Regions from separate parts of the Arthrobacter sp. TMS2-4 genome, predicted to be linked through region 1. Evidence: predicted binding sites of a transcription regulator. Region 1 holds the regulator's gene; the other holds the start of a gene.
The links. Region 1 encodes HrcA, which represses chaperone genes, less so after heat shock. Its sites were predicted from a motif close to TTNGCACTCGNNNNNNNCGAGTGCNAA; they were not measured.

Region 1 (3,400 bases):
CCTCATGGAGGACGATCATGCGGTCGACCGTTGCCGCCCACGCGGCGAGCCGCGCGGTGTCCATCACGGCGTGGACCTCCGGTACGAACGATCGCCGCGACTGTTTCGATGCGGACCCGACGAGGGAGACCCACTTCTGCCGGCCCTTCTCGGCCCTGTCCCCGCGCCAGCGCACGATGCTCCGCTCGGCGTGCCAGGGCACGACGGCGTCGATCCCGAGTTCGGTCGCCGCCTCCACGGCCTGTTCGTCCCGGCCGCCCTTCGCCAGGGCCTGGACGAGGACCAGGCGGTGCCGTGGCGCAGGCTCCTGGCCGGCGGCCTCCACCGTGACCTCGACCGTGCTGGTCCCGACAGCGGTGATGACGCCGCCGATCCGGTAGCCGGCGCCGTCGGAGACGTCGAGGCGCTCGCCCTCCCCGAGGCGGCGGACGGTCGCGGCATGGCGCCCCTCGTCACCTCCGAGCACGAACGTGCTGCCGGGGGCCGCTGCACGGACCGCCTCGCCCGGCCCGAAGAACAGGGGACGCGTCATGATCAGCGGTTTCCGAGCCGCTCCCGCAGGCGCGCGAAGACGCCCGAGCCGCTGCTGGCCAGCTGGCCGTCGGTGTACTCCTCGTTGCGCAGCTCGGCCAGCTTGCGCAGGAGCTCCTCCTGCTGCGGGTCTACGTTGCGTGGGGTCTCGACATTGAGGTGGACCCGCAGGTCCCCCCTGCCCTGGCTCCGCAGGTGCGTGACGCCGAGGCCCCGAAGGGTCACGATCTCGCCCGACTGCGTCCCGGGCTTGATGTCGAGTTCCTGGTCACCGTCGTAGGTGTCGAGGTGCACGGTGGTGCCGAGCGCTGCCGCGGTCATGGGAACACTGAGCGTCACGTGCAGGTCGTCGCCGTCCCGCAGGAAGGTGGAGTCGGTGGCGACGCGGATCTCGACGTACAGGTCGCCCTGGGGGCCGCCGGCCGTGCCGGCCTCGCCCTGTCCCGCGAGCTGGATGCGCGTGCCGGTGCCGACGCCGGCGGGGACCTTGATGGTCAGGGTGCGGCGGGCACGGACCCGGCCTTCACCGCTGCACTCGTGGCAGGGGCTGGGGATGACGGTGCCGTAGCCCTGGCACGTGCCGCAGGGAGCGCTCGTCATGACCTGGCCGAGGATCGAGCGCACGGCCCGCTGGACCTGGCCCGAGCCGCCGCAGATGTCGCAGGTCCGGGGCGAGGTGCCGGGCTGGCAGCAGCTGCCGTCGCAGGAGGGGCACATCTCCGCGGTGTCCACCTCGATCTTCTTGTTGGTGCCGAAGACCGCGTCCTTCAGGTCGATGCGCACGTTGATGAGCGCGTCCTGTCCCCGGCGCGTCCGCGAGGGGGCGCCGGACTGCTGGCCGCCGCCACCGCCGAAGAAGGTCTCGAAGATGTCCTGGAAGGCGAAGCCCGAGCCCGAGTAGCCCCCGCCGTAGCCGCTGTCGGTCCCGTTCTCGTTGCCGGTGGTGTCGTAGACCCGCCGCTTCTGGGGGTCGGACAGGACCTCGTAGGCGTGGCTGACGCGCTTGAACTCCTCGGACGCATCCGGGCCCGGGTTCACGTCGGGGTGGAGCTTCCGGGCGAGCTTGCGGTACGCCTTCTTGATTTCCTCCCCGGTCGCACCCTGCGCTACACCGAGGACTTCATAGTGATTACTCACTCCTGCACATCACTTCCTGTTGAACGTTCTGTCGTCTGCTCGCCGGCGATACCGGCGGAAAGGCCATGGTTGGCCCTGGGCGGCCGTCGACAACCCAGAACCGCGGCCCGCTGCCCCGTTATTCCTCGAGGATCCTCGAGAGGTAGCGGGCGACGGCGCGTACGGCCGCCATCGTCGTCGGATAGTCCATGCGGGTGGGGCCGAGGATCCCGAGCTTCGCTCCGGCGTCCGGTCCGTACCCCGTGGCAACCACGGAGGCCTCCGACAGCCCTCCGTAGGGGTTCTCGCTCCCGATCCGCACCGAGATCCCGCGGGCGTCGTATTCCATCTCCGACAGCAGCCGGAGCATGACCACCTGCTCCTCCAGCGCCTCCAGGACGGGGCCGATGCTCAGCGGGAAGTCCCCGGTCGAGCGGGCCAGGTTGGCCGTCCCGGCGAGCAGGATGCGGTCGTCCCGCCCGAGCCCGGCAAGCTGCTCGAGCGCCTTCACGATGGTACCCCCGTGGGCTCGAAGCCCCGGAGGGAGCTGGGAGAGGGCCACGGCGAGCCCGCCCGGCAGCGCCGTGAGCTTCAATCCCGCCACGGCGGACAGGATGCGCTGCTTCAGCTCCGCCAGCTCGGACTCCTCGATGTCCTCGGAGGTCCGCACGATGCGCTGCTGGACCGCGCCGTTGGTCGCGATCAGGACCACGAGGACCTGCTGCGGCGCCAGCAGCACGCATTCGATGTGCCGGACGGACGCCCCACCGACGCGGGGGAACTGGACGACGGCCACCTGGTGGGTGATCTGCGCCAGCAGCCTCACAGTGCGGTCCATGACGTCGTCGAGGTCCTCGGCACCTTCCAGGAGAGTCTGGATGGCCTTCTTCTCCGGCGCCGACAAGGGTTTCACCTCGGAGATGCGGTCCACGAACAGGCGGTAGCCCTTGTCGGTCGGGATGCGTCCCGAGCTCGTGTGGGGAGCTGCGATCAGGCCCTCCTCCTCGAGGACGGCCATGTCGTTGCGGATGGTGGCCGAGGACACCCCCAGCCGGTGTCGGTCCACCAGGGCCTTGGACCCGACCGGCTCCCGGGAATGGACGTAGTCCTCGACGATGGCCCGGAGCACCTCCAGGCGTCGCGGTTCACTCACTCCTGTGTCACCTCCGGATCCGTTCCTCTGGGCACGCGCCGCGGGCGGCTGCCGGCGGTTAGCACTCGACACACCCAAGTGCCAAGTCTAGTACGTCCGCTTCGATTGTTAGCATTGGGATCCCGGGCTGCGGCAGACCGCCGGAGCCCCCGCGGGAAGGACGGACCCGGGATGGACTACGGCTGGGGTGCCCACGACATATCGGCTCCGAAGCGGGTGGAACTCCCGGATGTCCCCGTGCAGAAGGATCTGGTCCTCGAAGACGTGCAGAGCGGGTTCGTGGGCGCGGTGATCCGGGTGGAGAAATCGGGCGGGCTCCACGTGATGGTGCTCGAGGACCGGCGCGGCAAGACGCGGACGTTCAGGCTCGGCCACGGCTTCCTCCTCGACGGCCGCCCGATCCACGTCGTCGCGCCCGTGCCGGCCGCCGCCCCTGCCGCCAGGACTGCCGCCACCCGCACCGCTTCCGGATCCGTGCGGGTGGAGAACGCGCGGGCGAGGACTGCCCGCGCGAGCAGGATCTGGGTGGAGGGTCAGCACGACGCCGAACTCGTCGAGAAGGTGTGGGGCGACGATCTCCGCCTGGAGGGAATCGTCGTC
Region 2 (3,400 bases), on a different contig from region 1:
AGTCGGTAGCCGTCCTCCCGGTGGATGAGGCGGCGGCCGCCGCCGTCGTTCAGCAGGACCCATACCACGGAGGCGTCGTCGGTCCTCATGTCCAGCACGCCGCCAAGCTTGGATCCGGAGGCGTGCTGGAGGACGACGTGCTGGCCGCCCCGAAAGCCCGACCAGTCCTGGGCGTCGGCATGGGCGGTGAGGGGCAGGACGTTCATGGCGGGCCTTTCGAGAGGTTCCGGAGATTCCACGCTAGCCGTGCTCGCTGAACGGCGCGTGAACGCCCGCTGAAGGTCTCTCACCCGCACGGGGTCACAGGGTCCGCCAGCTCCCGCTCGTCAGGTGCGATCCCGCCTGGGGTCCCATGAGGAGCATCCCGCCGTCGACCACGAACGAGGCCCCGTTGACGTAGCTGGAAGCACCGGAGGCGAGGAAGGCCACGACGTCGGCGATCTCCTCCGGCGCGCCGGGCCGGCCGAGGGGGATGCCGGGACGGTCCATGTCGCGCGGGTCCTGATCCTGGGAGTCGTTCATGGGCGTGTTGATCTCGCCGGGCAGCACGGCGTTCGCGGTGATGCCCCGGTCCGCCAGTTCGAGCGCGATGGTCCGGATGAGGCCGCCGAGGCCGTGCTTGGAGGCGTCGTACGCGGCGGAGCCCACGCGGGGCTGCTCCTGGTGCACGCTGGTGACGGCGATGATGCGTCCGCCCCGGCCGCCGTCGAGCATGTGCTGCGCCGCGCGCTGCAGGCAGACGAAGGCGCCATCGAGGTTGGCACCCATGGTGCCGCGCCAGGTCTCCCAGTCCGTGTCCATGAACATGGTGCCGCCGTTGACTCCGGCGTTGTTGACGAAGACGTCGAGGCCGCCGAGCTCCTGCGCGAGGTGGTCGACGACGTCGCCGCAGGCCGGCGCGTCCGTGGTGTCGAGCCGCGCGACGGCGGCCTGAACGCCCTTCTCCCGCACGAGCCGCGCGGTCTCCTCGGCGCCCTCCTGGTCGGAGTGCCAGGTTACGCCGACGTCGCAGCCCGCCGCAGCGAGGGCGAGGGCCGTCGCGCGGCCGATGCCGGAATCGGAGCCGGTGACGATTGCTTTGCTCGGTGTGAAGTCCATGCCCCCCATCCTTCGCACCCGGCCCCCCGGCATGCAAGCGGAACTCCTCGAAGGACGCCGCGTACCCTCGGACAGGTGTCCGGGGGTACGCGCGGTGGGTGGTCCTACGCGTCGACGGCGCCCTGGGGTGTCGCATCGGAGGATGACGACCGCACCGGTTCGGCGGATTCCCCGCTGATCACTTCGATCTTGCGGGGCCTCGCGCGTTCGATGACGGGGATCGTCACGCTGAGCACGCCGTTCTCGTAGCGGGCGGCGATGCCCTCCGTGTCGACGCCCTGGCCGAGATTGAGCTGGCGCAGGAACGAGCCGCTCTCGCGCTCGCGGGTCAGCCACTTGACGCCCTCGGCGCTCCGCAGCGTGCGCTCGGCGCGGATGGTGAGGAGCTGGCCGTCGACGTCGATGTCGACGGATCCCGGGTCGATACCCGGGAGGTCCGCGGAGAGCACGTAGTGGTCCTTCTCACGGTAGAGGTCCATCGGCATGAGGCGCAGTCCGGGACGGCCCTCCAACAGGGCGCCGGTCACGCGGTCCAGTTCACGGAAAGGGTCGAATTTCATGGCCACGGGAAACAACTCCTTCGCTGATGCCACCTGTGGGTGGTTGGTTCGTCAGGGTTGAGCGCCCTCCGCTCAACTACGAAGAATGTTAGCACTCGGATGCGGCGAGTGCTAAGGGTTGGTGTTCGCCCAGAACGAACGCTCCGGGACGCAGAAAAGGCCCGTCCCGACATATCGGTACGAGCCTTTCCGTGGTGCTCTCACGAGCTGATTCCCAGTGCCTGCGCGGGGCCTCGATCCCCGGGCCTTCCGCGTGTGAAGCGGATGCTCTACCAGACTGAGCTACACAGGCAATTGGTTCTCCCATAGCTTAGGCCATCCGCGCCCCGTGCCAAATTCCCCCTACCTCCACCCCTGGCACGGCCGCGCCGGGCGGGAGTCCGGCGCCGTGCTGGCCATCGCGGTGCGGCCTCAGTAGCCTGAAGGAAAGCCTGCTGAGCGTTGTGGACGCCATCAGGCATCACCCCACGAAGGGACACCACCATGGACAACCAGGACATCCTCCAGCGCATCCAGACCCTCGTCCAGGAGGAGCACGACCTCCGTGACCAGCCCCAGGGTGCCGAAGCCGATCAGCAGGACCACGCGACCCGCCTCAAGCAGGTCGAGGAGGAACTCGACCAGTGCTGGGACCTGCTGCGCCGGCGCCGCGCGAAGGCCGACGCCGGAGAGGACCCGGCAGACGCCGACGCGCGCCCCGTCAGCCAGGTGGAGGGGTACCGCCAGTAATGGCCCTGCCGCTCGTACTGTTCGACGTCAACGAGACCCTCTCGGATCTGGGGCGGATGTCCCAGCACTTCGAGGAGGTGGGGGCTCCTCCACAACTCGCCGCGCTCTGGTTCGCCTCCGTGCTCCGTGACGGGTTCGCCCTCACGGCCGCCGGGCAGAACACGCCCTTCGGCGAGGTCGCCGAGGACGCGCTGCGCACGGTCCTCGCGGACCAGCCGCTCAACCGGGACCCCGGGGACGCGGTAGGCCACGTGATGACGAGCCTGCAGGCGCTGCCTGTCCACCCGGACGTCGCCGAGGGGATCCGGGCCCTGGCCGGCAGTGGCTTCGAGGTGGCAGCCCTCACCAACGGTGCCGCCGCGACCGCGGAAGGCCTCCTCGAGCGGGCAGGCGTGCGCGGAGATGTCGGCTCCGTCCTGTCCGTCGAGGATGCGCCGCGATGGAAGCCGGCCCCGGAGTCCTATGCCTACGCCCTCCAGGAGCTCCAGCGGGAGGCGGGCGACGTCGTGCTCGTCGCGGTCCACCCGTGGGACATCGACGGGGCCGCGCGTGCGGGTCTCCGCACGGTCTGGCTCAACCGCTCAGGCGCTCCCTACCCCGCCGTCATGACCCGCCCGGACCACGAGGTGTCGGCGATCACCGAGCTGCCCCGCCTCCTCGCAGGATGACCGCCCCACTGGGTGACCGACGCAGGTCCTGTCCGTCCGATGGACACGCTGCGGGCCGCGCAAGGCCCAGGGCGAGACATCTCTTGTCGCCGTCCGATCCGCTCCCGCGCTACGCTGGTCATTCTGGTGAGCCGGGAAGTCTGGTCGGCGCTCATACGAGCGAGCCCGATCCCAGGAACCCATGACTTCCCACGACACACCGTCCAGCCCGCCCGGAACGTCCCGCGGCGCAACGGTCTTCAGCCGGAGCAGCTACCCGGAACACCTGCGCATCTCCGGCATCCTGCGCAAGGAGACCGTCGGCGGAGGACTTCTCCTCGTCGCCACCGTGCTGGCCCTCATCCT

Region 2: ACX80F_RS06255 (Hsp20/alpha crystallin family protein) is a predicted target of HrcA. The motif match lies at 1,747-1,773, and genes of this name have one in related genera.

The regions. Positions count from the first base shown of each region.
Region 1 covers NZ_JBTNDI010000004.1:115,855-119,254, reverse strand. Annotated here, with positions in the region: gene ACX80F_RS07535 (16S rRNA (uracil(1498)-N(3))-methyltransferase) at 1-532, opposite strand, end outside; gene dnaJ (molecular chaperone DnaJ) at 535-1,668, opposite strand; gene hrcA (heat-inducible transcriptional repressor HrcA) at 1,787-2,800, opposite strand; gene ACX80F_RS07520 (DUF3097 family protein) at 2,972-3,400, shown strand, end outside.
Region 2 covers NZ_JBTNDI010000003.1:157,067-160,466, forward strand. Annotated here, with positions in the region: gene ACX80F_RS06245 (hypothetical protein) at 1-206, opposite strand, end outside; gene ACX80F_RS06250 (SDR family oxidoreductase) at 301-1,107, opposite strand; gene ACX80F_RS06255 (Hsp20/alpha crystallin family protein) at 1,203-1,658, opposite strand; tRNA gene ACX80F_RS06260 (tRNA-Val) at 1,877-1,950, opposite strand; gene ACX80F_RS06265 (DUF2630 family protein) at 2,142-2,387, shown strand; gene ACX80F_RS06270 (haloacid dehalogenase type II) at 2,387-3,055, shown strand; gene nhaA (Na+/H+ antiporter NhaA) at 3,237-3,400, shown strand, end outside.